4 regions of the Streptomyces prunicolor genome follow, and region 3 is predicted to be linked to each of the others. Evidence: riboswitches for the same ligand, from Rfam matches in the RefSeq annotation. Region 3 holds a riboswitch; each other region holds the start of a gene.
The links. Region 3 has a riboswitch for cobalamin ahead of OG588_RS11055 (cobalamin biosynthesis protein). Riboswitches for the same ligand answer to the same signal wherever they lie in the genome.
Positions count from the first base shown of each region.

Region 1 (7,080 bases), 6.2 Mb from region 3:
GCCGCGAACCCATCACAGGCGTCAGCGAGTTCCCGAACCTCGCCGAGCGCCTCCCGGAGCGCTCACCCGCTCCCGTGGAACCCTCCGGCGGGCTTCCGCGCGTACGCCGCGACGAGGCCTACGAAGCACTCCGCGCCCGCTCCGACGCCCACCTCGCGGCGACCGGCTCCCGGCCCCGCATCTTCCTGGCCGCGCTCGGCCCGGCCGCCGCACACACCGCCCGCCTCACCTTCGCGTCGAACCTGTTCCAGGCGGGCGGCATCGAGCCCGTCACCGGGGGCGCGTTCGCGGACAGCGGGGCCACCGAGGCCTGCCTGTGCTCCAGCGACGCGCTGTACGAGGAGCAAGCGGCGTCGGTTGCCGGGGAGTTGAGGTCGGCCGGTGCCGGGCACGTGTTCCTCGCGGGCCGCCCCGGGCAGTACCCCGGTGTCGACGCGTACGTCTTCGCGGGCTGCGACGCCGTAGCCGTACTCTCCGCCACCCTCGACCGCATGGGAGTGTCCTGATGGCAGCGATGGGGCACATCCCCGACTTCTCCGGGATCGAGCTGGGAGCCCCGGCCACCGAGGTCGGCCCCGACGAGTGGCGTGACGCCGTCAAGAAGGCGGCGGGCGGCGACGACCTCCTCTGGGAGACCCCGGAGGGCATCGCGGTCAAACCCCTGTACACGGGGCAGGACTTGGAAGGCCTGGACTTCCTGGCCACCTACCCGGGCATCGCGCCGTATCTGCGCGGCCCGTACCCGACGATGTACGTCAACCAGCCCTGGACGATCCGCCAGTACGCGGGTTTCTCCACGGCCGAGGAGTCCAACGCCTTCTACCGCCGCAACCTGGCGGCCGGCCAGAAGGGCCTCTCCGTCGCCTTCGACCTGCCCACGCACCGGGGTTACGACAGCGACCACCCGCGCGTGACCGGTGACGTCGGCATGGCGGGCGTGGCGATCGACTCGATCTACGACATGCGCCAGCTCTTCGACGGCATCCCGCTGGACAGGATGACGGTGTCGATGACGATGAACGGCGCGGTACTTCCGGTGCTGGCGCTCTACATCGTGGCGGCGGAGGAACAGGGCGTACCGCCCGAGAAGTTGGCCGGGACCATCCAGAACGACATCCTCAAAGAGTTCATGGTCCGCAACACCTACATCTATCCGCCGAAGCCGTCGATGCGGATCATCTCCGACATCTTCGCGTACACCTCGCAGCGGATGCCCCGCTACAACTCCATCTCGATCTCCGGCTACCACATCCAAGAGGCGGGCGCGACGGCCGACTTGGAGCTGGCGTACACCCTCGCGGACGGCGTCGAGTACATCCGGGCGGGCCGGGCGGCGGGGATGGACGTGGACGCGTTCGCACCCCGGCTCTCCTTCTTCTGGGCGATCGGCATGAACTTCTTCATGGAGATCGCGAAGCTGCGCGCGGCCCGCCTCCTCTGGGCCAAGCTGGTCAAGCAGTTCGACCCGCAGAACGCCAAGTCCCTCTCCCTGCGCACTCATTCACAGACCTCGGGCTGGTCGCTGACAGCGCAGGACGTCTTCAACAACGTCACGCGCACGTGCGTGGAGGCGATGGCGGCCACCCAGGGCCACACCCAATCACTCCACACCAACGCCCTGGACGAGGCCCTCGCGTTGCCCACCGACTTCTCGGCACGCATCGCCCGCAACACCCAACTCCTCATCCAGCAGGAATCGGGCACCACACGGGTGATCGACCCGTGGGGAGGCAGCGCGTACGTGGAGAAGCTGACGTACGACCTCGCCCGCCGCGCCTGGCAGCACATCGAGGAGGTCGAGGCGGCGGGCGGCATGGCCAAGGCCATCGACGCGGGCATCCCCAAGCTGCGCATCGAGGAGGCCGCGGCCCGCACCCAGGCCCGCATCGACTCCGGCCGCCAGCCGGTCATCGGCGTCAACAAGTACCGCGTGGAGACCGACGAGCAGATCGACGTACTCAAGGTCGACAACTCCTCCGTACGCACCCAACAGATCGAGAAACTAAGGCGGTTGCGCGCGGAGCGCGACGAACAGGCCACCCAGGACGCGCTGCACGCGCTGACCCGCGCGGCCGGCGAAGGCACCGGAAACCTCCTGGAGCTGGCGGTGAACGCGGCCCGCGCGAAGGCGACGGTCGGCGAGATCTCCGACGCGCTGGAGAAGGTCTACGGGCGGCACGCGAGCCAGATCCGTACGATCACCGGTGTGTACCGCACCGAAGCCGGCGACTCCCCGTCCGTAGAACGCACCCGCACTCTCGTGGCCGACTTCGAGGAGTCCGAGGGCCGCCGCCCCCGCATCCTGGTCGCCAAGATGGGCCAGGACGGCCACGACCGCGGCCAGAAGGTGATCGCCACCGCCTTCGCGGACCTCGGCTTCGACGTCGACGTCGGCCCGCTGTTCCAGACCCCCGGCGAAGTGGCCCGCCAGGCCGTAGAGGCGGACGTACACATCGTCGGAGTGTCGTCCCTCGCCGCCGGACACCTCACCCTCGTACCGGCGTTGAAGGAGTCCCTCGCAGAGGAGGGCCGCGAGGACATCATGATCGTGGTCGGCGGAGTCATCCCACCCCAGGACGTCCCCACCCTCCTGGAGATGGGCGCGGCGGCCGTGTTCCCGCCCGGGACGGTGATCCCGGACGCGGCCTACGACCTCGTAGAACGCCTGGCCGCCGACCTCGGGCACACCCCGTGATCGAGGTCGACACCTATGTGAAGGGCGTACTCGACGGCAAGCGGGCCCTGGTGGCCCGCGCCATCACCCTCGTCGAGTCGACCAAGCCCCAACACCGCTTCATGGCCCAGGAGTTGCTGACCGCGCTCCTCCCGCACAGCGGCCAGGCCCGCCGGATCGGCATCAGCGGCGTACCGGGTGTCGGCAAGTCGACGTTCATCGACGCGTTCGGCACGCTGCTGACTTCACAAGGCTTCCGGGTCGCGGTCCTCGCCGTAGACCCGTCGTCGACCCGCACGGGCGGCTCCATCCTCGGCGACAAGACCCGCATGGAACGCCTGGCCGTGGACCCGGCGGCCTTCGTCCGCCCCTCGCCCACCGCCGGCACGCTCGGCGGCGTGGCGAAGGCGACCCGCGAGTCGATCGTGGTGATGGAGGCAGCGGGCTACGACGTCGTCCTGGTCGAGACGGTAGGCGTAGGCCAGTCGGAAACGGCGGTCGCGAACATGGTCGACTCCTTCCTGCTGCTGACCCTGGCCCGCACCGGCGACCAGCTACAGGGCATCAAGAAGGGCGTCCTGGAACTGGCCGATGTCATCGCCGTCAACAAGGCGGACGGCCCGCATGAGCGCGACGCGAAGAGCGCGGCACGGGAGTTGGCGGGCGCGCTACGCCTGATGCATCCGGCCGACGCGGCCTGGACCCCGCCGGTTCTGAGCTGTAGCGCCCGCGAGGGAACAGGCCTGGACACGGTCTGGGAACGCCTGGAACAACACCGCTCCCTGCTGGACTCCACGGGCCGCCTGGCCGCGAAGCGCAGCGAGCAACAGGTGGACTGGACGTGGACGATGGTCCGAGACGAACTGCTGGGCCGCCTGCACTCAGATCCGACGGTACGTGCGCTGACTCCGGACCTAGAACGCCAGGTACGAGAGGGCGAGTTGACAGCAACACTGGCGGCTGAGCAAATCCTGCAAGCCTTCCAGTCCCGGGGACCCCAACCCACCTAGGGGCGCGGGGAACTGCGCGACCAGCCCCCACCGAGCCGCAGACAAAAATCGACGCATCCACCCCAAACCCTTTAGGCTGGCGGCGCAGCTGGTTCGCCCCGTCACCCAGACGGACGCGTCGCAAGAGGGAACCCGGTGAAACTCCGGGACTGCCCCGCAGCGGTAAGCAGGAACGACCGCCGTCATACGCACTGGGCCCACACAGGACCTGGGAAGCGACGGCCAGTAGGTGACCTCCGGTCAAACGGAGGCCGTGCCCGCAAGTCCGAAGACCTGCCAACTGCCCGCACGCGAAGCATTCACGCGCGGAATCCCGGTGACCTCGTGGGCGGGTCGGCGTACATACGGGCGGTCACCATCCCCCGGTCTACGAACCTTCGCGCTCACGTCCCGACACCGGGATCCAGGGAGATATCTCGCGAAGGAGATTTCCGTGACACCGAAGTCCGCAGCCGCGGCAGCACGGGCAACCGTCTACGGCTACCCCCGCCAGGGCAAGGCCCGTGAACTGAAGAAGGCCATCGAGGGCTACTGGAAGGGCCGCGTCGACGCCGACGCCCTCCGCACCACCGCCACCGAACTGCGCCGCACGAACTGGCAGCAACTGACGGACGCCGGTATCCACGAGGTTCCGACCGGCGACTTCTCGTACTACGACCACGTCCTGGACACCAGCGTGATGGTCGGCGCGATCCCCGAACGCCACCGCACCGCCGTCGAACTCGACGCACTGGACGGCTACTTCGCGATGGCACGCGGCACGCAGGACGTGGCGCCGCTGGAGATGACGAAGTGGTTCGACACCAACTACCACTACCTCGTGCCCGAGTTGGGCCCGGACACCGTCTTCACCACTGACTCCACCAAGCAGGTGGCGGAGTTGAAGGAGGCCCTCGCCCTGGGCCTGACAGCCCGCCCGGTGCTCGTCGGCCCGGTCACCTACCTCCTGCTCGCCAAGCCAGCCCCCGGCGTGTCCGCGGACTTCGACCCGCTGACCCTGCTGGACCGGCTGCTGCCCGTGTACGCCGAGGTCCTCGCCGATCTACGGGCAGCGGGCGCGGAGTGGGTCCAGCTGGACGAACCCGCCCTGGCCCAGGACCGCACCCCGGCCGAACTGAACGCCACCACCCGCACCTACCGGGACCTCGGCGCCCTCACCGACCGGCCGAAGCTCCTGGTCGCCTCCTACTTCGACCGCCTCGGCGAGGCGCTCCCGGTCCTCGCCAAGGCACCCGTGGAGGGCCTCGCGCTCGACTTCACCGAGTCCGCCGCCGCCAACCTGGACGACCTCGCCGCAGTGGGCGGACTGCCCGGCAAGCGGCTGATCGCAGGCGTGGTGAACGGCCGTAACGTCTGGGTCAACGACCTCACCAAGTCCCTTGCCACGCTGGGTACGTTGCTCGGTCTGGCCGACCGGGTCGACGTGGCCGCCTCCTGCTCGCTGCTCCATGTGCCACTCGACGCCGCCGCCGAGCGGGACATCGAGCCGCAGATCCTGCGCTGGCTCGCGTTCGCGCGGCAGAAGACGGCCGAGATCGTCACCCTCGCCAAGGGCCTGGCCCAGGGCACCGACACGATCGCCGCCGAACTCGCCGCCAACCGCGCCGACTTGGCCTCCCGAGCGGGTTCTGCGCTCACCCGCGACCCCGCCGTACGGGCCAGGGCCGCCGCGGTCACGGACGCCGACGCCCGCCGCTCCCAGCCGTACGAAGAGCGGACGGCGGCGCAGCGCGCGCACCTCGGGCTGCCGCCGCTACCGACGACCACGATCGGCTCGTTCCCGCAGACCGCCGAACTGCGCACCGCGCGGGCCGACTTGAGGGCGCGGCGGATCGACACGGCCGGTTACGAGGAGCGGATCAAGGCGGAGATCGGCGAGGTCATCTCCTTCCAGGAGAAGACCGGCCTGGACGTCCTCGTGCACGGCGAGCCCGAACGCAACGACATGGTCCAGTACTTCGCCGAGCAACTGACGGGCTACCTCGCCACGCAGCACGGCTGGGTCCAGTCCTACGGCACCCGTTACGTCCGCCCGCCGATCCTGGCCGGGGACCTCTCCCGCCCGGAACCGATGACGGTCCGCTGGACGACGTACGCGCAATCGCTCACCTCGCGCCCGGTCAAGGGCATGCTCACCGGACCGGTCACCATGCTCGCCTGGTCCTTCGTCCGCGACGACCAGCCGCTCGGCGACACCGCACGACAGGTCGCCCTCGCCCTGCGCGACGAGGTCAACGACCTTGAGGCGGCCGGGACTTCGGTCATCCAGGTCGATGAGCCCGCCCTGCGCGAGACCCTCCCGCTGCGCGCGGCGGACCGGGAGGCGTATCTCGCCTGGGCCACGGAGGCGTTCCGGTTGACCACCGCCGGGGTGCGGCCGGAGACGCAGGTCCATACCCACATGTGCTACGCGGAGTTCGGCGACATCGTGCAGGCCATCGACGACCTCGACGCGGACGTCATCAGCCTGGAGGCCGCCCGTTCACACATGCAGGTCGCGGGGGAACTGGCCGAGCACGGCTATCCGCGCGAGGCGGGGCCGGGTGTCTACGACATCCACTCGCCTCGCGTGCCGAGCACGGCCGAGGCGGCGGCCTTGCTGCGCAAGGGGCTTGAGGCCATCCCGGCGGAGCGGCTGTGGGTCAACCCGGACTGCGGTCTGAAGACCCGCGGCTGGCCCGAGACCCGCGCGTCCCTGGAGAACCTGGTGGCCGCGGCCCGCACGGTCCGCGAGGAGCTGGCCGGTTCCTGACCCTATGGTGGCCGGTTCCTGACCCGATGGTGGTGGGGGTGGCCGGGAGGACACCCTCCCGGCCACCCCCCGCCCTGAGACGATGATCCGCACAGCCCACAGCACTTGGAGCGACGAAGTGACCAGCCGCATCACCTTGATCTCGCCGGCGATGAACCGCTCCCTGCGGGAGACCCGGTTCGACGACGGCAGCCCGCTCGACCCGAGCGGTACGGCTCGCGCCTCGTCCGTCGCGGGGTCGCTCCGCTTGGCTGACCGGGTGCTGGTCTCGCCCAGCGTGCGGTGCCGGGAGACGGCGTCCGCGCTGGGCCTCTCGGGTGTGGTGGAGCCCGAGTTGGCGGGTCTGGACATGGGGCGCTGGCATGGCCTGACCCTCGACGAGGTGATGGCGCGGGAGCCGGATGCGGTGATGGCCTGGCTGACGGATCCGGATGCGGTGCCTCACGGTGGGGAGTCGGTGCGGGGGCTCTGCGAGCGGGCGTCGGGGTGGCTGGAGGCCGCGGCCGGGTTTGAGGGGAGGACCCTTGCGGTGGTTGAGCAGGAGTTCGTGCGGGCCGTTGCGGTCACGGTCCTTGGTGCGCCTGGGCCTGCGTTCTGGCGGCTTGATGTGCCGCCGTTGACTGCGACCGAGCTCAGTGGGCGGG
Region 1 covers NZ_CP108676.1:8,697,712-8,704,791, reverse strand. Annotated here, with positions in the region: gene OG588_RS39520 (methylmalonyl-CoA mutase family protein) at 1-506, shown strand, start outside; gene scpA (methylmalonyl-CoA mutase) at 506-2,695, shown strand; gene meaB (methylmalonyl Co-A mutase-associated GTPase MeaB) at 2,692-3,684, shown strand; cobalamin riboswitch at 3,757-3,980, shown strand; gene metE (5-methyltetrahydropteroyltriglutamate--homocysteine S-methyltransferase) at 4,118-6,436, shown strand; gene OG588_RS39500 (histidine phosphatase family protein) at 6,555-7,080, shown strand, end outside.
Region 1: it holds a riboswitch for cobalamin, as region 3 does, so the genes downstream of both, metE (5-methyltetrahydropteroyltriglutamate--homocysteine S-methyltransferase) here and OG588_RS11055 (cobalamin biosynthesis protein) in region 3, are expected to answer to the same signal.

Region 2 (7,080 bases), 8.3 Mb from region 3:
CGGCTGGCGGCAGATGTCGGCCTGCCGTTCCCGGTCGTACTGGTGCTGGGCATGCTCGCCACGGTTCCGGTCGGCCTCATCGTGGGGCTGCCGTCCGCCCGGACCCGCGGAGTCAGCCTCGCGGTGGCGACCCTGGGCCTCGCGGTGGCGATCCAGGCACTGATCTTCAGCAACAGCTCGATCTCCGGCGGGGAAACCGGGATCGCGCTCCCCGACAGCGCGTCGTTCCGGATCTTCGGAGTGGACATCGACAGCTTCCTGTACCCCGATCGGTTCGCCTACCTGGTGCTGGGCTTCGTACTGGTGCTGACTCTGCTCGTGGCAAATCTGCGGCGCAGCGCCTCGGGACGGCGCATGATCGCGGTCCGGGGCAACGAGCGAGCCGCGACCGCCCTGGGCATCAACGTGGTGACGACCAAGCTGTGGGCATTCGGGATCGCCTCCGCGATCTCGGGGCTGGGCGGAGTCCTGCTCGTCTACAGCGCGCCGACGGCGCTCTTCTCGAACTTCTCGGTGCTGGACAACATCAGCGCCCTGGCGTACAGCGTCGTCGGCGGAGTGGGCAGCGTTCTGGGCCCGCTGTTCGGCAGCACACTGCAACCCTCGGGGATCGGGCAGTCGGTGCTCAACGCGATCTTCGGCGTGGAGCCGGTGACGATGACACTCATAGGAGGCGTCCTCCTGCTCATCACCATCGTCGCCTCACCCGACGGGATGGCTGCGGCGACCGCCGAGGCGATCGACTCCGTACGCCGTCGCCTGCCGGCGAGGCGCCCGCGCGCCGGGCGTCAGGCGCAGGCGTACCTCGGGCGCGGCAGCCAGGCGCCCCGGCGCGTGCGGCCCGCGCCGCTGACGGTCGGCTCGATCGAGGTGGCGTTCGGCGCCGTACGCGCGGTCGACGGCGTCGACCTGCACGTCGAACCGGGTGAGGTCGTCGGCGTCGTGGGCGCCAACGGCGCCGGGAAGACCACCTTGATCGACGCCATCACCGGGTTCGTACCCAGCAGGGGCACGGTCGCCCTCGGTGGGCAGGAGCTGGCCACCGTGTCGGCGCACGGGAGGGCGCGGGCCGGCCTCGCCCGTTCCTGGCAGAGCCTGGAGCTGATCGAGGACCTGTCGGTCCTGGACAACTTGCGTACCGCGTCCGACTCGGGCAGTTGGTGGTCCGGCCTGCTCGACCTCGTACGGCCCAGCAGGGACAAGCCGACCGCGGCCATGCTCCGCGCGATCCAGGCGCTCCGACTCGACGACGTGCTCGGCGCGAAGCCCGGGGAACTGAGCACCGGCCGCCGCAAACTCGTCGCGCTCGCTCGTGCGATCGCGGGCGAGCCGTCGGTCCTCCTCCTCGACGAACCATGCTCGGGCCTGGACCAGCACGAACGGGAAGAGGTGGGCGAGGTGGTCAGGATGCTGGCCGAGAACTGGGGGATGGGAGTGCTGTTGATAGAGCACGACGTCCATTTGGTGCGGCGCGTGTCCGACCGCATCGTGGCACTCGACTTCGGGAAAGTGATCGCCCAAGGCCGACCCGATGACGTGCTGTCGGACCCGAGCGTCATGGCGGCGTATCTCGGTGACGTCACCGAGACGGCGTGAAGGGCGGTGTCGACATGAGCCTTGTGCTGGAGACCCGGAACATCCATGCCGGCTACGGCGACGTGACAGTCGTTCGTGACCTCAATCTCAGCGTCGCCTCGGGCGAGATCGTCGCGCTGCTGGGCCGCAACGGCGCGGGCAAGACCACGGCCCTGCTGACCCTGGCCGGCGCGTTGCGCCCGCTCTCCGGGGACCTCGACTTCCTCGGTGCGCCGGACAGATCCTCGCTCGCGGCCCGCGCCCGGCGGGGCTTGGGCCTGATGACCGATGACCGTTCGATCTTCTTCGGCCTCACCGTCCGCGAGAACTTGCGGCTGGCACGCGGGAGCGACGACGTGATGTCACTGTTCCCCGAGCTGGAACGGCTGCTCGACCGGCCTGCGGGACTCCTGTCGGGCGGTGAGCAGCAGATGCTCGGCCTCGCCTCCGTGCTGGCGCGAGAACCGAAGCTGCTGCTCATCGACGAATTGTCGTTCGGGCTGGCCCCCCGGATCGTCCAGCGTCTCATGACGGCCGTACGCCAAGCGGCCGACCGGGGCACGGCGGTGATCCTGGTCGAGCAGTTCGCCCGGCTCGCACTCGACGTCGCCGACCGCGCCTATGTGCTGGTCAACGGTCGCGTGAGTGACGAAGGCACCACGGACGAACTGCGCGCGAACATCGCCGAGTTGGAGGGCAAGTACCTGGGTGTGGACTGATGAACCCGATACCGTTCAGAGGGCGCCGGACATGAGCCGGTGGACCACCTCGGTCAGTAGATCGGTGCCCGCGCTGATGTCGTGGTCGTCCGTCAACTCGCCCTCGTTGTGGGAGATTCCCTCGATGCTGGGCACGAACAGCATGATCGACGGCGCGATGTCCTTCATGTTGACCGAGTCGTGGCCGGCGATGGTCATCATGGTCTGGTGGCTGAGCCCCAGCTCGTCGGCGACGCGGGCGGCGAGTTCGACACCGGCCGCGGGGAACGGCGCCACGCCCCAACCGTGCGTCTGTACCTGCTCGATGGAGACCGACGCGCGCTCCTCGATGCCCGGGATCGACTCGGCCAGCTTCTTGGCCGCCGCGTCGAGCAGGGCTTCGTCGGGCGAGCGCAGGTCGACGTGCATACGCACCTCGCGGGCCACCACGACAGGGGAGTTGGGCTCGACGGTCATCTCGCTCACCGAGGTGTGCAGCGGCAAGTCCGTGCTCTGCTCGGCCAGTTCACGTACCGCCACGACGAGGAGCGAGGCACCGAACAGGGCGTCGCGCCGGTCCGCCATGATCGTGGATCCGGTGTGCGACTGCTCGCCGCGCACCACCACCTGGTACTTGCGTGCCGCCCAAGTGGCGTCCACCAGGCCGATGGTGAGCCCCTTGTTCTCCAGGTCGCGACCCTGCTCGATGTGGATCTCGGCGTATGCCGCCACGTCCGGTCCGGGGTAGTCGCCGATCGTGCCGATCTCGCGGAGGGCGGCCTCGACAGTGGTGCCCGCGGGATCGGTCGTCGCGAGGGCGGTGTCGGCCGGCAGCTTTCCGGTGAACACGGCGCTGCCCATCATGCTCGGCTTGAAGCGGGAGCCTTCCAACTCTGCGCCGCCGGTGTCTATGTCGCCCGCGCTGAATCCTGCGTCCGTCACTTCGGTTCACCCGTTGCCCAACGGCCTTTGTCGCGAGGTGAGTTCAGGCCCACGAGTGTAGCGGGCACAACAGCGCAGGCACCTCCGTGCCGCCCCGCAGCGGGAGCCGACCGTCGATCTTGATAGGTTGTGCGGGCCAGTCGTGCCACAACCGAGGCCAGGGAATCCGGTGGAAATCCGGAACTGACGCGCAGCGGTGAGGGGGACGGGCGGGGCAGCAGACGCCACTGGGGCGACACGGGCCGGCCGAAGGAGCCGGTGTGTGACGCGCCGGGAAGGCGCCCCGTCCGGACGAACCCGAGTCCGAAGACCTGCTGGCGCCTTCTCGCCCTCGGCGAGGGGGAGTTCGTAGGCCAGGCTCCGCGTTCGAGCCCCGACAGGCAAGGCATGCCCGTGCTCCGTACCGCCCCCGTCCCGCTGCGCCGCCGTACCGCGGCCCTCCTCATCGCGCCCGCCCTGCTGCTCACCGCGTGCGGCGGATCCGACGGCGACAGTGCCGACGGCGAGACGGAGAAGTCCGCCGCGGGCTTCCCGCTCACCCTCACCGACTGCGGGCAGAAGGTCACGCTGAAGTCGGCCCCGAAGCGGGTCGTCTCCCTCAACCAGGGCACCACCGAGATCCTGCTCTCCCTCGGCCTCGCCGACCGCATCGCCGGTACGGCGACCTGGACCGACCCCGTGCTCAAGGGGCTGGAGAAGGCGAACGCGACCGTGCCGCGCCTCGCCGACAACAACCCCTCCTTCGAGAAGGTCCTCGACGCCGAACCCGACTTCGTCACCGCCTCCTTCGTCTCGACGCTCGGCAAGGGCGGTGTCGCGACCCGCGAACAGTTCGAGAAGCTGGGCGTCCCGACATACGTCTCGCCGTCCGACTGCGCGGGCAAGGACAACGACAGCGGCGGCGACGGCTCGCGCAGCACACCGCTCACGCTCGACACCGTCTACGGCGAGATACGCGACCTGTCCCGGGCGATGGGCGTCAAGGAGCGCGGCGACAGGCTCGTGGCCCGGCTGAAGGCCCGGGTGACCAAGGCCACCACCGGGCTCGACGCCTCCGACACCTCCCTCATGTACTGGTTCGCCAACGCCCAATCGCCCTACCTGGCCGGCTGCTGCGGCGCCCCCGGCGCCATCACCCGTGCCGTCGGCGCGAAGAACGCCTTCTCCGACACCCACGACGAGTGGCCCCAGATCAACTGGGAGACCGTCGCCGACCGCGACCCCGACGTCATCGTCCTCGGCGACCTGACCCGCAAGTCGCAGACCGCCGAGACCGCCAAGGCGAAAATCCGCTTCCTGGAGACCAACGCGGCCACCCGCAACCTCACCGCCGTCAAGAAGAAGCGGTACATCCTGCTCAGCGGCCAGGCGATGAACCCCTCCATCCGCATCGTCGAAGGGATCGAGCAGGTCGCCGCCGGCCTGCGCGACTTCGGACTCGCCAAGTGACCGTCCGCACCCTGCTGTTGACGGGCGGCGGACTGGTCGCGTTGCTGGTTTCCGTGGCCGTCGCGGTGACCATCGGACCCGCCGACATCTCCACGGCCGACGTATGGGCGTCGGTCGCGTCCCACCTCGGCGGCGGGGACAGCACGCTCGCCCCGCTGCGGGACGGCATCGTCTGGGACCTGCGCATGCCCCGCACGCTGCTCGCCGCCGTCTGCGGCGCCGGGCTCGCGCTGTGCGGCGCGGTCATGCAGTCGCTGCTGCGCAATCCGCTGGCGGATCCGTTCGTGCTCGGCGTCTCCTCCGGGGCGTCCACGGGCGCGGTGGCGGTCGTGGTCCTCGGCGTGGGAGGCGGGGCCGTGTCGCTGTCGGCGGGTGCCTTCGTCGGCGCCCTGCTCTCCTTCGGGCTGGTGATGCTGCTCAGCCACAGCCTCGGCGCGAGCATGGACCGGGTGGTGCTGTCCGGAGTGGCCGCCATGCAACTCTTCTCCGCACTCACCTCGTTCACCGTGCTGACCTCGGCGGACGCCGAGACCACCAAGGGCGTGCTGTTCTGGCTGCTCGGCTCGCTCTCCGGCGCGGACTGGGGCCAAGTGCTGCTGTGCGCGGGCGCGTTGGCCCTCGTCCTGGTCGTCTGCCTCGGCCAAGCCACCACCCTGGACGCGTTCGCCTTCGGCGAGGAGGCGGCGGCCGGGCTCGGCGTGAACGTGGCCCGCGCCCGGCTGATCCTGCTGTGCGCCACGGCCCTGCTCACCGCCGTCCTGGTCAGCTGCGCCGGGGCGATCGGCTTCGTCGGCCTGGTACTGCCGCATGTCACCCGCGCGCTCACCGGTTCCGGGCATGTACGACTGCTGCCGATCACCGCGCTGACCGGAGCCGTCTTCCTGGTGTGGGTGGACACCCTCGCCCGTACCGTCGTCGATCCCCAGGAGGTACCGGTGGGGGTCGTGACGTCACTGATCGGCGTACCCGCGTTCGTGATCGTGCTGCACCGGGGCCGGAGGAAGACATGAGCACCCCCGCGGCCGAAGACATGAGCGATCCCGCACCGGACACCGGCCTGCACGCGGACCGGGTGGCCCGCCGCACCGACGGCCGACTCATCGTCGACGGCGTCACCCTCGTCCTGCGCCCCGGCGAGACCGTCGGCCTCCTCGGCCCCAACGGGTCCGGAAAATCAACCCTGTTGCGCCTGCTGGCCGGTGTCCTCCCCGCCTCCACCGGCGTGGTGACGCTGGACGGGCGGCCGTTGCCGGAAGTCGGGCGGCGCGCGACCGCCCGCCGTATCGCCACCGTCGAGCAACACACCCACACCCAGACCGAGTTGACCGTCCGCGAGGTCGTCGCCCTCGGGCGTATCCCGCACCGCCGTGCCTGGTCACCGGCGTCGGCCGCCGACGCCCGCGCCGTCACCGACGCTCTGGAACGCGCCGGACTGACCGACCGGGCCGCGCAGTCCTGGCACACCCTCTCCGGCGGTGAACGCCAACGCGCCCAGATCGCCCGGGCGTTGGCCCAGGAACCCCGCGAACTCCTCCTCGACGAGCCGACCAACCACCTCGACATCCAGCACCAGTTGGACCTGCTCGACCTGATCGCCGACCTGCCGGTCACCACCGTGATCGCCCTGCACGACCTCAACCTCGCCGCGATGTACTGCGACCGCCTGCTCGTCCTCGACACCGGCCGCACGGTCGCCGAGGGCACCCCGGCCGACGTCCTCACCCCGGCCCTCATCAAAGAGGTCTACGGCGTCGACGCCGAGGTCCACCATGACCCTGGGCATCCCGTGATCCGCTTTCTGCGGCGGGGGAGCGGGACGCCGTAGCGGCGGGCTCCAACGTGCCCAGGTGTAGCCGGTGTTGGGCTAGTGCACGGAGAAGCCGCCGTCCACGAACACCGACTGCCCGGTGACATAGGCCGCGCCGCGACTCGCCAGAAACACCACCGCTCCCGCGAAGTCCTCGGCAAGTCCATTGCGCCCGACCATCGTTCGCGCGGCCAGTGCCGCCACCTTCTCCGGGTCGGACGACAGTCGCTCGTTGAGCGGCGTCATCACGAAACCCGGCACCAGGGTGTTGCAGGTGACCCCGTACGGGGACCAGGCCTCGGCCTGCGAGCGGGCCAGGGACTCCAGCGCGCCCTTGGACACACCGTAGGCACCGCTCTGCACGAAAGCGCGGTGTGCCTGCTGGGAGGTGATGTGGATGATCCGGCCGTAGCCCCGCTCGGCCATGCCGGGGCCGAAGCGTCGGCCCAGGAGGTAGGGCGCCTCCAGGTTCAGGGCCATCGTGGTGTCCCACACCTCCTCGCTCAACTCATCCATCGGCGGGCGCAGGTTGATGCCGGCGCTGTTCACCAGGATGTCCGGCTCCCCGAACACCTCGGCCGCCGCTTCCGCCGCCGCCCGGACCCCGTC
Region 2 covers NZ_CP108676.1:10,715,186-10,722,265, forward strand. Annotated here, with positions in the region: gene OG588_RS48470 (ABC transporter permease subunit) at 1-1,596, shown strand, start outside; gene OG588_RS48475 (ABC transporter ATP-binding protein) at 1,611-2,294, shown strand; gene OG588_RS48480 (M20/M25/M40 family metallo-hydrolase) at 2,310-3,215, opposite strand; cobalamin riboswitch at 3,336-3,549, shown strand; gene OG588_RS48485 (ABC transporter substrate-binding protein) at 3,603-4,664, shown strand; gene OG588_RS48490 (FecCD family ABC transporter permease) at 4,661-5,674, shown strand; gene OG588_RS48495 (ABC transporter ATP-binding protein) at 5,671-6,489, shown strand; gene OG588_RS48500 (SDR family NAD(P)-dependent oxidoreductase) at 6,529-7,080, opposite strand, start outside.
Region 2: it holds a riboswitch for cobalamin, as region 3 does, so the genes downstream of both, OG588_RS48485 (ABC transporter substrate-binding protein) here and OG588_RS11055 (cobalamin biosynthesis protein) in region 3, are expected to answer to the same signal.

Region 3 (7,080 bases):
AACATGCCCTGCCTGAGGTCCGGTTCGAGCTTGTCGAACCATGCCTGGTAGTCGGCGAGCGGCACGCGCGCGGGTGCGGCGGCCAACTGCTCCTCCGTCAGCCACTCCACGTCGTGGCCACCGGCGTTGATGAGCCGGTGGATCAACTCGTCCCCGTTGTCCGGGTGTTCGTCGACCCCGTACCCGGCGTCCCGCAACGCGTCCAGCACCCGGATCGCCGAGGCGGGCGTGTCCAGACCGACCGCGTTGCCGACCCGCGAATGCTTCGTCGGATAGGCGGTGAAGACGATCGCGAGCTTCTTCTCGGCGTTCGGCTTGTCCTTCAACTTCGCGTGCCGTACGGCGATTCCGGCGACCCGCGCGGCCCGCTCGGGGTCGGCGACGTAGACCGGGACGTCGTCCGGACCCTGCTCCTTGAAGGAGAACGGGACCGTGATCAGCCGCCCGTCGAACTCGGGGATCGCGACCTGCATCGCCGCGTCCATGGGGGAGAGCGCGGCGGAGGATTCGTCCCAGGTTGCCCTGGACGACGTAAGGCAAAGTCCTTGCAGCACAGGCACGTTGAGGTCGGCGAGCGCCCCGATGTCCCATGCCTCCTCGTCACCACCGGCCGAGGCCTGAGAGGCATGCGTACCGCCCGAGGCGAGGACGGTGGCGATCAGCGCATCCGCCGTGCCGAGGATCTCGTACAGCCCGGAGTCGGCGCCGCGCAGTGAACCGCAGTACACGGCAAGGGCGTTGGCGCCCTTCGCCTCGATCTGGTCGCAGAGGGTGTCCACGAAGGCGGTGTTGCCGCTGAGGTGATGCGCCCGGTAGAAGAGGACACCGACCGTCGGCCGGCCCTCGACGGAGGCACGCTCGCCGTGGACGCCGAACTCGGCCATCTTCTGCGGCTCTTCGAAGCCCTCGCCTGTGAGCAGCACGGTGTCCGAGAGGAACCGGGCGAGTTCGGCGAGGTTCTCCGGACCGCCCTCGACGAGATACCTGAGCGCCTCGGCCACGACCCCGGCCGGTACCGACGACTCGGCCATCAACTCGGCGTCGGGGACGGTCTCTCCGCCGAGCAGCACGGTCGGAATCCCGGACGCCTTCAGCGCGGCGAGCCCGTCCTCCCAGGCGCGCTTGCCGCCGAGCAGTCGTACGACGGCGATGTCCGCGCCCGCGACGAGTGCGGGCAACTCGGCTGCCACGTCTACTCGGTTCGGGTTGCCGATCCGGTACGCGGCGCCGGAGGCCCGGGCCGCCAGCAGATCCGTGTCGGCGGTCGACAACAACAACACTGTGCTCATGCGGGCGCTCCCGGTGGAATGAAAGGCAGTCCTTGCGGCGCGCCGGACTCGATGAGTCGCCAGAGCGCGTCCGTGTCCGCGTGCTGTTCGATGAGGTCGCCGAGCCGGTCGAGCTGCTCCTCGCGCAGCGCGGCGAACGAGGTGTCGGGCGCCGGTACGAACCGGCGGCCCGCGGCGGTCGCCACCTCGCGCAGAAACGCCCGCCGGAACCCGTCCGACTCCAGCGAGCCGTGCCAGTGGGTACCCCAGGTCTGACCGACCCGGCAGCCGTCCAAGAAGGGTTCCCCGCCGGTGAGTTGGGCCACCCCATGATGGATCTCGTACCCCTCGACCGGTTCGCCGAGGGCTTCGCCGACGGGCCGAGTGAGGGTCTTCTCGCGAGAGAACCGCACACGCAGCGGCAGCACCCCAAGTCCCTCCACCGCCCCCTGTCGGCTCTCGACCTCGTCCTCGATGTGTTCGCCGAGGATCTGAAAGCCGCCGCAGATACCGAGAGTTGGCCGTTGTTCGGCTGCCCTGCGCACGAGGGCGTCCGCAAGTCCCCGCTCCCGCAGCCACTCCAGCGCCTTCACCGTCCCCCGGGTCCCGGGGATGACGACGAGATCGGCGTCGGACAGCTCCTCCGGCCGGTCCACGAACCGCACCACGACGCCCGGTTCGGCGGCCAGCGCGTCCACGTCGGTGAAGTTGGACATGAGGGGGATCGCGCAGACGGCGACACGCAGCACGTCCTCGCCGACCGGCGGCGCGGTGTTCGACTCCCGCACGGTGCCGCGCAGCGAGATCCGCAGCCCGTCCTCCTCGTCGATCCCGAGCCCGTGCCGGAACGGCAGCACGCCGTACGTCCGCCGCCCGGTGAGGCCGAGCAGCATCTCCAACCCCGGTTCCAGCAACGACACATCGCCCCGGAATTTGTTGACGAGGAACCCGGCGACGAACGCCTGGTCCTCGGGGCTGAGCAGCGCGACGGTCCCGAAGAAGGAGGCGAAGACGCCCCCGCGGTCGATGTCGCCGACCACGAGCACGGGCAGTCGGGCATTGCGTGCGATGCCCATGTTCACGATGTCGGTCCGCCGCAGATTGATCTCCGCGGGCGAACCGGCCCCCTCACAGATCACCGCGTCATACGTGCCCCGCAACTCGGCGAGACAGTCCAACACCGTGCCGAGCAGCGCCTCTTGGCGCCCGCCGTGATAGCCGCGCGCACTCATCTCGCCAACTGGCTTGCCCATGAGGACCACTTGGCTGGTGCGGTCGCTGCCCGGCTTCAGCAGCACGGGGTTCATCAGTGCGGTCGGCTCGATCCGGCACGCCTGCGCCTGCATGGCCTGCGCCCGCCCGATCTCCGCCCCCTCGCGCGTCACGAACGAGTTCAGGGACATGTTCTGCGCCTTGAACGGCGCGACCTTCACACCCTGCCGCACCAGCCACCGGCAGATCCCGGCGGTGACGACACTCTTCCCGGCGTCCGAGGTGGTGCCGGCCACCAACAGCCCGCCGCCGCTCATGACTTGCGTCCCTTCACGAGGAGCCGCCCGGCGACACTGACCCCGAGCGCGAGCAGACCGACGCGCCGGGACAGCCGTACGGCACGCGCGATGTCCGATACCGCGACGGCGCGTCCGTCGCCGTTGAGCACGGGCCGGTGCTCGACCCGGCCGCCGTAGGAGAGCGTCCCGCCGAGGCGTACGCCTAGGGCGCCAGCGAAGGAGGCCTCCACGGGGCCGGCGTTGGGGCTCGGGTGTTTGCGGGCGTCGGTGCGCCAGGCGCGTACCGCTCCGCGCGGGTCGCCGCCCGCTACGGTCGCGAGGGCGGCGGTGAGGCGGGCGCCCGGCCAGCCGGCGACGTCGTCGAGGCGGGCCGAAGCCCAGCCGTAGCGGCGGTACTTGGCCGACTTGTGGCCGACCATCGCGTCCAGCGTGTTCACCGCCCGGAAGCCGAGCAGGCCCGGGACGCCCGCGACGCCGCCCCAGACCAGGGCGCCGACTATCGCGTCGGAGGTGTTCTCGGCGACGGACTCGACGACGGCCCGGGCGATCCCGTCGGCGTCGAGGGACTGCGGGTCCCGCCCGCAGAGGTGGGGGAGCCGGGACCGCGCACCGTCGATGTCACCGGCCTCCAGCGCGCGCCCGATGACCCCGGCCTCGCGCGCGAGGGAGGTCCCGCCGAGGACGGCCCAGGTGGCGGCGGCGGTGAGGGCGGCAGAGGCCGTACGGGAAGGCCGTAGGGCCGAAGCGGCCGCGGCGGCGAGGGTGATGGTGCCACCCACGCACACGGCGGTGTGCAGGGCGCCCCAGCCTCGGTGGTCGCGCCACAGCACCTGTTCCACGGCACCGGCGGCACGGCCGAAGGCGGCGACCGGATGCCCGCGGCGGGGATCGCCGAGCAGGTGGTCGCCGAGGAGGCCGGCGGCGGCGCCGTACGCGTAGACGCGATCGGCACGCATCGGCTCAGCCGATCGCTGGGGCGGGCACTGCGCTGGTACGGGACCTCGAACGGCAGCCGAGCATGGCGATATGTCCTCACTCAGGGTGTCCACGCCCTGGTTCGACGAGACCGGCGGTGAGAGTTCCTGGCTCCCGGGGGTGTCTACCCCGGTGACAGTGGCGGGACCGCGCCGGATTCGCACCGGCTTCCTCTCCTGCCGCCGTACATGGCTCCGGCAGTCCACCATGCTGTTGGAAGGGCCGTCAACTTGCTGTTGACCTGCGGGGACGGAGTGTGCTGATGCCCACATGCGAGGGGCCGTTCACATGGGCTGAGGGGTCACACGGACGTGGGGTGCGGGACGGTGATCCGTCCCGCACCCCACGGTGGGTCCAACTGGCGGCCGGTCAGGCCACGATGAGATAGATCCCGTACGCCACCGCCGCCGCGCAGGCCGCGAAGCAGGCGTACGCGCCGGTCAGGGCGAGGGGCGCGGAGTCGCCCTGGGCGGTGGCGCGTTCGCGGCGGGAGAGGCCGACGATGCCGAGGGTGAAGACGGCCACCAGGGCGACGGTGGCGCCGAGGCTGACGCCGAAGACGGAGCCGAGGGCTGCCCAGTCGATGTGCATGCTGATTCGTTCCTTCGTGTCCGGGGCGCGGGCTCAGACGGCGGCGGCCGGCGGTGTCGCCGGGTCGGACTTCACGACCGGGGCCGGGTTCACGGGCGGCGAGAGGATCGTCGCCGTGAGGCCTTCGGAGAGGGCGACCGACGGGGGCGGCGGGGTCACGGCGGCGATCGCGGTGGTGATCACGCCGGCCGGTTCGTCGATCTCGTTGACGTTCGAGGCGTCGACGACCTGGCGGCGGGAGAGCAGCCAGATGCCGGCGCTGGACGCGACCAGGAAGACGGCCACCAGCGCGGTGCCCCAGTCGCCGAGGTCGGTCACGGACTCGGCGAGCGCGCCGACCAGCGCGGCGGCCGGCAGCGTCAGGCCCCAGGCGACGAACATCCGGGTGGCGGTCGACCAGCGGACGACCCCGCCCTTGCGGCCGAGGCCCGCGCCCATCACCGAGCCGGAGACGGCGTGCGTGGTGGAGAGCGAGAAGCCGATGTGCGAGGAGGCCAGGATGACCGCGGCGGCGCTGGTCTGGGCGGCGAAGCCCTGTTGCGGCCGGAGGTCGGTCAGGCCCTTGCCCATCGTGCGGATGATGCGCCAGCCGCCGATGTACGTGCCCATCGCGATGGCCAGGCCCGCGGAGAGGATGACCCAGGTGGGCGGGTCGGAGTCAGGGGCGATGGAGCCGCCGGCGATCAGGGCGAGGGTGATGATGCCCATCGTCTTCTGCGCGTCGTTCGTGCCGTGGGCCAGCGAGACCAGCCCGGCGGAGGCGATCTGGCCGACGCGGAAACCCTTGTCGGCGGCCTTGCCCTCGGCGTTGCGGCTCAGGGCGTACGAGAAGCGGGTGGCGAGCATCGCCGCGAGGCCGGCGACGATCGGGGCGGCGATCGCCGGGAGCAGGACCTTGGTGACGAGGACGTCGCCGTGGACCGCGCCGGTACCGGCCGAGGCGATGGTGGCGCCGATCAGACCGCCCATCAGGGCGTGCGAGGAACTGGAGGGCAGGCCGACGAGCCAGGTCACCAGGTTCCAGAGGATCGCGCCGACGAGGGCGGCGAAAATGACCTCGGGACGGATGCCGCTCTCATCGACCAGACCCTTGGAGATCGTGTTGGCGACCTCCACGGAGAGAAAAGCGCCCACCAGGTTGAGGGTGGCCGACATGGCCACCGCGACCTTGGGCTTGAGTGCGCCGGTCGAGATGGTGGTGGCCATCGCGTTGGCGGTGTCGTGGAAACCGTTCGTAAAATCGAACGCGAGTGCGGTGATTACCACAATCGCGAGGATCAGCGAGAAGTTTTCCATTTACCCAGGCAATCGTTCGAAGTCATTGGTGCGTTGACCGTAGGAAACCTGGGTGAACGGAAGATGAACTGAGAGGGTCTCTGCGGTGGCCGGATTGCCTAGTAACCGCGGGCGAACTTCCGCAGCTGGCTCACCGTCCCGTTGAAGAGATTCTGGTCACCCGGCAGGCTCCCGCTGTTGTCGTACTGCCAGAAGGTCCAGTACGACCATCCGGCGGGCAGCGAGCCCGCGTCCGCCGACGCGTGCCGGGCGATCCACAGCGCGTGTGTCGAGGCCAGGGAGCTGTTGTCGCCCGTGCAGGTCTTCCACCACAGGGTGGTCGTGTAGATCACCGGGCGGCGGCCGGTCTCCCGGTTCACCTCGGCGCTGAAGGCCTTGATCCAGCCGACCATCTTGGCCTTGCTCAGGCCGTAGCAGCCGTGCTTCTTGTCGTACGGGTTGTATTCGATGTCCAGCGCGGGCGGCAGCGTCCAGCCGTCCGCCTTCCAGTCGCCGCCGTGCGCCACGAAGTACGCGGCCTGGCTCGCGCCCGACGACTTGTCCGGCAGGGCGAAGTGGTACGCGCCGCGGATGATGCCGGACTTGCGGGCGCCGTCGTACTGCTGACCGAAGTACGGGTTGCGGTAGGTGGTCGACTCGGTCGCCTTGACGTAGACGAACGTGGCGCCCTTCGCCTTCGCGCTCGGCCAGTTGACGTTCTTCTGGTGCGAGGAGACGTCGTGGCCCTTCGTCGGGCTCGCGGCGATGTCCGCGGCGGTGGCCGGGATCTCGGCGAGCGCGAGCGTGGTGCCGCCGACGGTGAGCGCGGCGACGGCGGCCGCGGCGAGGCGGGCGCGGGGGTGGCGATGGAGGTGGAGGTGGCGGCGGGCGTGGGTCAGGGACGGTTTGCGATCACGGGCCATGGTTCCCCCGGAAATGGCGGCGTGCACGACAAATCTCCCAGAGGTTATTGGAAGGTCTGTCGATGCCGGTCGGTCTCCGGCCAAGCGGCCGGAGTGGGTGGTTGGCACCCATATGTCATCTTTCGGATGCGCGCCTTCCGGCCTAAAGTGCCTTCGCCCGAACGTGCGTTGGGTCACCGGCTGACAGGATCACGGCATGGCTGAGCAACGGCGGGACCAGCGGGGCGGGCGAGACACCCGGGAGAGTGCGGGCACCGTGGGGGAGACGCGGAGGAGGAGTGTGCGCGCCGAGGAGGCGCACGCCTGGGGCGCGCTCGTCGCGACCGCCCGCCGGACGGTCTCCGACGGCCTGGTCGTCGGCACCTCCGGGAACGTCTCGGTGCGCGTCGGTGACACCGTCCTGGTCACCCCCTCAGGCGTCCCCTACGACCGCCTGACGCCCACCGACACGGTCGGCGTCGACCTCGACGGCCGACAGGTCCTCGGCACCCTGCTCCCGACGAGCGAACTTCCCATGCATCTGGCCGTCTACCGCAG
Region 3 covers NZ_CP108676.1:2,462,294-2,469,373, reverse strand. Annotated here, with positions in the region: gene cobN (cobaltochelatase subunit CobN) at 1-1,289, opposite strand, end outside; gene OG588_RS11060 (cobyric acid synthase) at 1,286-2,797, opposite strand; gene OG588_RS11055 (cobalamin biosynthesis protein) at 2,794-3,735, opposite strand; cobalamin riboswitch at 3,835-3,977, opposite strand; gene OG588_RS11050 (hypothetical protein) at 4,124-4,345, opposite strand; gene OG588_RS11045 (inorganic phosphate transporter) at 4,379-5,641, opposite strand; gene OG588_RS11040 (lysozyme) at 5,740-6,543, opposite strand; gene OG588_RS11035 (class II aldolase/adducin family protein) at 6,740-7,080, shown strand, end outside.

Region 4 (7,080 bases), 4.7 Mb from region 3:
CCATCATGATCATCCTGCTCGGCGTGCTGGCCCTGGTCGTCGTGAACGCGCTGGCCTCCTCCCCCTGGGGCACCTTCTCCATCGGCATGACCATCCCGATCGCCCTGCTGATGGGCTTCTATCTGCGGGTACTTCGCCCCGGCCGCGTCTCCGAGGTCTCCCTGATCGGCGTGGCCCTGCTGCTGCTCGCCCTGGTCGCGGGCCGCTGGGTCGCCGAGTCGTCCTGGGCCGGCACCTTCACCCTCGCGCCCTCGACGCTGGTGATCTGGCTGGTGGGCTACGGCTTCGTCGCCTCGATCCTCCCCGTCTGGACCCTGCTCGCCCCGCGCGACTACCTCTCCACGTTCATGAAGATCGGCACCATCGCCCTGCTGGCGATCGGCGTCGTGGTCGCCCTGCCCGCCCTGAAGATGCCCGCCGTCACCGACTTCGCCAAGCACGGCAACGGTCCGGTGTTCGCCGGCTCGCTCTTCCCCTTCGTCTTCATCACGATCGCCTGCGGCGCCCTGTCCGGGTTCCACTCGCTCATCTCCAGCGGTACGACGCCGAAGATGATCCAGAAGGAAACCCAGATCCGCATGATCGGCTACGGCGCGATGCTGATGGAGTCGTCCGTCGCCGTGATGGCACTGGTCGCCGCGAGCATCATCGACCCGGGCCTCTACTTCGCGATGAACGCCCCGTCGGGCGCGATCGGCACGACCGTGCAGAACGCCTCGCAGGTGGTGAGCAGTTGGGGCTATCACATCTCCCCCGCCGACCTCGCACAGGCCGCGAAGAACGTCGACGAGGCGAGCCTGCTGTCCCGTACCGGCGGAGCGCCCACCCTCGCGGTCGGCGTCTCGGAGATCTTCTCCAAGGTGACCGGCGGGAGTCTGCGCGCCTTCTGGTACCACTTCGCGATCATGTTCGAGGCGCTGTTCATCCTGACCGCGCTGGACGCGGGCACGCGGGTGGGCCGGTTCATGCTCCAGGACATGCTGGGGAACGTCTACCGGCCGTTCAAGAACGTGAGTTGGAAGCCGGGCCTGGCCCTCACGAGCGCGATCGTGTGCGCACTCTGGGGCTACTTCCTCTGGGTCGGCGTCCACGAACCGCTCGGCGGGATCAACCAGCTCTTCCCGATCTTCGGCATCTCCAACCAACTGCTGGCCGCCGTCGCCCTGGCCGTCTGCACCACCCTCCTGGTGAAGTCCGGACGCCTCAAGTGGGCCTGGATCACCGGGGTTCCGCTCGCCTGGGACGCGACGGTCACCCTGACCGCGAGCTGGCAGAAGGTGTTCTCCAGCGACCCGAAGGTCGGCTTCTTCAAGCAACGGTCCGTGTTCCAGGACGCGATCGACGCGGGCAAGGTCCTGCCGCCCGCCAAGTCGATGGACGACATGCACACCGTCGTCACCAACTCCACGGTGGACGGAGTGCTTTCGGCCATTCTCGCGGTGCTGGTCGTGGTCGTCATCGCGGACGCCCTTCGCGTCTGCGTTCGACACATCCGCCGCCCCGCGCTCTCCACGCTGAGCGAGACGCCGTACGTCGAGTCGAACATCGTGGCACCGGCCGGGCTGATCCCCACCCGGGAGGAGAAGGAGGAGGCGACCCGGGATGCGGTCGGCGTTCCAGCGGGCGATTAGCGGGGTGCGTTGGTACGTCCGGGAGTTGATGGACGAGTCGGCGTACGACCGCTGTGTGGCGCACGTACGCCGGGACCACCCCGACGCGGAGGTCCCGAACCGGCGCGACTTCGAACGCATGCGGACGGACCGCCAGGAGGCCGACCCGCGCCAGGGCTTCCGCTGCTGTTGACCCTGTTCCGGCCTGTCCCTGACACCGATGTCACGTCTTCACGGAATCGACATGCCGATATACGGACGAGGTCTTCCGCTCGCGCGATGCCGTGACCTAGATTGCCTGCGCATTACACAGGCGATCATCGAAGGTGACGGAGCCGCGATATGTCAGATGTACCGGAAGTCCCGCCCGAAGCGGCAGCACCGGTGGTGACACCGACACGCGTCGTCATCGCCGTCTGCCTGTTCGCGCCCTTCGTCGCGCTCCTCTGGGTCGGCTCCTACGCCAAGACGGACCCCGCGTTCATCGGCATCCCGTTCTTCTACTGGTACCAGATGCTGTGGGTGCTGATCTCGACGGCGCTGACGATGACCGCCTACAAACTGTGGCAGCGCGACCAGCGGGCCCGCCATGGAGGTAACCGGTGAACGACGGCGTGAACGGCGTCGCCCTCGGCGTCTTCATCTTCTTCTTCCTGGCCGTCACGGTCCTGGGCTTCCTGGCCGCCCGCTGGCGCCGGGCCGACAACGAGCAGAGCCTCGACGAATGGGGCCTGGGCGGACGGTCGTTCGGCACCTGGGTCACCTGGTTCCTGCTCGGCGGCGACCTCTACACGGCGTATACGTTCGTCGCGGTCCCGGCGGCGGTCTACGCGGCGGGCGCGGCCGGCTTCTTCGCGGTGCCCTACACGATCCTCGTGTACCCCCTCATCTTCACGTTCCTGCCCCGCCTCTGGTCGGTGTCGCACAAGCACGGATACGTGACGACGTCCGACTTCGTGCGCGGCCGCTTCGGCTCGAAGGGCCTGTCCCTGGCGGTGGCGGTCACCGGCATCCTCGCGACGATGCCGTACATCGCGCTCCAACTGGTCGGCATCCAGGCCGTGTTGGACGTCATGGGGGTGGGCGGCAGCGCGAGTTCCAACTGGTTCGTGAAGGACCTGCCGCTGCTGATCGCGTTCGCGGTGCTGGCGGCATACACCTACTCCTCCGGCCTCCGCGCCCCCGCGCTGATCGCGTTCGTGAAGGACGGCCTGATCTACATCGTCATCACGGTGGCGATCATCTACATCCCGATCAAGCTCGGCGGCTTCGACGACATCTTCAGCGCGGCGGGCGCCAAGTTCAAGGCGGCGGGAGCGGGCGGACTCGTACCGGCCCCGGCGGGCCAATGGACGTACGCCACACTGGCGTTGGGCTCGGCACTGGCCCTGTTCATGTACCCCCACTCGATCACGGCCACGCTCTCCTCGAAGAGCCGCAACGTGATCCGCCGCAACACCACGATCCTGCCCCTGTATTCACTGATGCTGGGCCTGCTCGCACTGCTCGGCTTCATGGCGATCGCGGCCGGAGTCAAGGTAACCAACGGCCAGTTGGCGATCCCACAGCTCTTCGAGAACATGTTCCCTGACTGGTTCGCGGGCGTGGCCTTCGCCGCGATCGGCATCGGCGCCCTGGTCCCCGCGGCGATCATGTCCATCGCGGCGGCGAACCTCTTCACCCGCAACATCTACAAGGACTTCATCAAGCCGGACGCGACCCCGGCCCAGGAGACCAAGGTCTCCAAGATCGTCTCGCTCCTGGTGAAGGTCGGCGCCCTGGCCTTCGTCCTGACGATGGACAAGACGGTAGCCATCAACTTCCAGCTCCTGGGCGGCATCTGGATCCTCCAGACCTTCCCGTCCCTGGTAGGCGGCCTCTTCACCCGCTGGCCCCACCGCTGGGCCCTCCTCACCGGCTGGGCGGTCGGCATGATCTACGGCACCCTCGCGGCGTACGGGGTCGCCTCCCCGACCCAGGACCACTTCGGCGGCTCGTCCAAGGAGATCCCCGGCATCGGCGAGATCGGCTACATCGGCCTGACGGCGTTCGTCCTGAACGTCGTGGTGACCGTGGTCCTCACGTTCGCGTTGAAGGCGTTCAAGGCCCCGGAGGGCGTGGACGAGACAGCTCCGGGGGACTACACGGCAGACGCAGGCGACCCGGGCGTAGAGGTGGAACTACCTCCGGCAACAGCAGGGGCAACCCATTAGCGCCGGGTGAGCATCCCCACCTAAGGGGCGCGGGGAACTGCGCGACCAGCCACGACGAACCCGCAGCGGGCCACCGAGAGCACCCCCCTCGGCGGCCCGCTGTTCGTACACACTCACCTACATGGACATCCTCATCCGCCGAGCAATCCCCACCGAATACGAAGACCTCGGCACCCTCACAGCCCACGCCTACCTCGACGACGGCCTCCTCGACTACGGCGAGACCGACCCGTACCTCCCCGTGCTGAAGGACGTAGCAGGCCGAGCCGCAGCCGCCGAGGTCCTCGTCGCCGTAGAGGGTGACCACCTCCTCGGCGGAGTCACCTTCGTCCAAGGCCCCGGCCCCGTCGCCGACATCGCCCGCCCCGGCGAAGCAGAAATCCGCGCACTGGCAATCACCCGCACCGCCCGAGGCCGAGGCGCCGGCGAGGCCCTGGTCCGCGCCTGCCTCGACCGCGCCCGAGCCACCGAAGGCTGCACGGCCGTGGTCCTGTCGACCCAGAGCTCGATGCACGCGGCCCACCGCATCTACGAACGCCTGGGTTTCGTCCGCACACCCGACCGGGACTGGAATCCCGTGCCACACCTGGACGATCTCACTCTGCTCACCTATCAACTGACGCTCTGAAACCGCCGCGACACAACATCTGGGGTTGCTACGACAGCCCGGCACAAGATGTATGCTCATGCTCGCTGTCGCCGCAGGGGAATCCGGTGCGAATCCGGAACTGTCCCGCAACGGTGTACTTACGTGCATATGCACGCATGGCCAGTCCGAGGACCTGCCGACAGCTCGCGTCCGGCCACCCGGCCAGGCGCATGACGTCCGGGCCTCGTGGAGTGGGCCGGTGGACGCGACGCCCCGTGCGCTCGTGTACTGCCGCCTGCCCTCGGCGAGGCCCCGTGCCGAGCGAGGGAGAGCCCCACCGTGACCATCGCGCCAGCAGAGCCGGCATCAGCGACCCAGGTGAACGAGGCGACCGTAGCGACCGCGACCGGAACCGACGTTCCTGGTACGGCCGTTCCCGGAGCGACCGTTCCCGGAGCCGACGGCCCCGGTACCGCGATCCTGCGGACCCTGACCGAGCTGACCGCCGATCTCCCCGACGCCGACCCCGGCCGGGTCGCCGCCGCCACGTTGCGCGGCCGGTCCGCGCACGCGGACGTGGCGGAACTGCGCGAACTGGCCACGGAGGCGGCCGCCGGCCTCATCTCCGAGGACCCCGTCTACTCCCGCCTCGCCGCCCGGCTGCTGACGATCAGCATCGCCGCCGAGGCCGCCTCCCAGGGCGTCACGACGTTCACCGAGTCCGTCGCCGTGGGCCACCGCGAGGGCCTCATCGCGGACCGCACCGCCGAGTTCGCGACGCTGCACGCGGCCCGCCTGGACGCGCTGATCGACACGGAGGCCGACGACCGCTTCGGCTACTTCGGGCTGCGCACCCTGTACAGCCGTTACCTGCTCCGCCACCCGATCACCCGCAAGGTCATCGAGACGCCCCAGCACTTCATGCTGCGTGTGGCCGCCGGTCTCGCGGAGGACGACAGCACCCGCGCCCTGGACGAAGTAGCCGCGCTCTACCGCCTGATGAGCCGCCTCGACTACCTCCCCTCCTCCCCCACGCTCTTCAACTCCGGCACCCGGCACCCCCAGATGTCGTCCTGCTACCTCCTCGACTCCCCGCTGGACGAGCTGGACTCCATCTACGACCGCTACCACCAGGTCGCCCGCCTCTCGAAGCACGCAGGCGGCATCGGACTGTCGTACTCCCGTATCCGCAGCCGGGGTTCACTGATCCGCGGCACGAACGGCCACTCGAACGGCATCGTCCCGTTCCTGAAGACGCTGGACGCCTCGGTCGCCGCGGTGAACCAGGGCGGCCGGCGCAAGGGCGCGGCCGCGGTGTACCTGGAGACCTGGCACTCCGACATCGAGGAGTTCCTGGAGCTGCGGGACAACACCGGTGAGGACGCCCGCCGTACGCACAACCTGAACCTGGCGCACTGGATCCCGGACGAGTTCATGCGCCGGGTGAACGAGAACGGCGACTGGTCGCTCTTCTCCCCCGCCGACGTGCCCGAGCTGGTCGACCTGTGGGGCGACGAGTTCGACGCCGCGTACCGCAAGGCCGAGGCGCAGGGGCTGGCCAGGAAGACCATCCCGGCCCGCGACCTCTACGGCCGCATGATGCGCACCCTCGCGCAGACCGGCAACGGCTGGATGACCTTCAAGGACGCGGCCAACCGCACCGCCAACCAGACGGCCGAGCCGGGCCACACCGTCCACTCCTCGAACCTCTGCACGGAGATCCTGGAGGTCACGGACGACGGCGAGACCGCGGTCTGCAACCTGGGTTCCGTGAACCTGGGCGCGTTCGTCGACCAGGCGAACGGAGACATCGACTGGGAGCGGCTGGACGAGACGGTCCGCACGGCCGTCACCTTCCTGGACCGCGTGGTCGACATCAACTTCTACCCGACCGAGCAGGCGGGCCGTTCCAACGCCCGCTGGCGCCCGGTCGGCCTGGGCGCGATGGGCCTCCAGGACGTCTTCTTCAAACTCCGCGTCCCCTTCGACTCCCCGCAGGCCAAGGCCCTTTCCACCCGTATCTCCGAGCGCATCATGCTCGCCTCGTACGAGGCATCCGCCGACCTCGCCGAGCGCAACGGCCCGTTGCCCGCCTGGGAGAAGACCCGCACCGCTCGCGGCGTCCTGCACCCCGACCACTACGACGTGGAACCGACCTGGCCGGAGCGCTGGTCGGCACTGCGGGAACGTATCGCCCAAACCGGCATGCGCAACAGCCTGTTGCTGGCGATCGCCCCCACGGCCACCATCGCCTCGATCGCCGGCGTCTACGAGTGCATCGAGCCGCAGGTCTCCAACCTCTTCAAGCGCGAGACGCTCTCCGGCGAGTTCCTCCAGGTCAACTCCTACCTGGTCGACGAGTTGAAGCAGCTCGGCGTGTGGGACGCCCGCACCCGCGAGGCGCTGCGCGAGGCCAACGGCTCGGTGCAGGCCTTCAGTTGGATCCCGGAAGACGTGCGCGCCCTGTACCGCACGGCCTGGGAGATCCCGCAGCGCGGCCTGATCGACATGGCCGCCGCCCGCACCCCGTACCTGGACCAGTCCCAGTCCCTGAACCTGTTCCTGGAGACGCCGACGATCGGCAAGCTCTCCTCGATGTACGCGTACGCCTGGAAGCAGGGCCTGAAGACGACGTACTACCTGCGCTCCCGCCCGGCCACCCGCATCG
Region 4 covers NZ_CP108676.1:7,206,391-7,213,470, reverse strand. Annotated here, with positions in the region: gene OG588_RS33320 (carbon starvation CstA family protein) at 1-1,631, shown strand, start outside; gene OG588_RS33315 (YbdD/YjiX family protein) at 1,603-1,803, shown strand; gene OG588_RS33310 (DUF3311 domain-containing protein) at 1,953-2,216, shown strand; gene mctP (monocarboxylate uptake permease MctP) at 2,213-3,823, shown strand; gene OG588_RS33300 (GNAT family N-acetyltransferase) at 3,945-4,451, shown strand; cobalamin riboswitch at 4,474-4,628, shown strand; gene OG588_RS33295 (ribonucleoside-diphosphate reductase subunit alpha) at 4,752-7,080, shown strand, end outside.
Region 4: it holds a riboswitch for cobalamin, as region 3 does, so the genes downstream of both, OG588_RS33295 (ribonucleoside-diphosphate reductase subunit alpha) here and OG588_RS11055 (cobalamin biosynthesis protein) in region 3, are expected to answer to the same signal.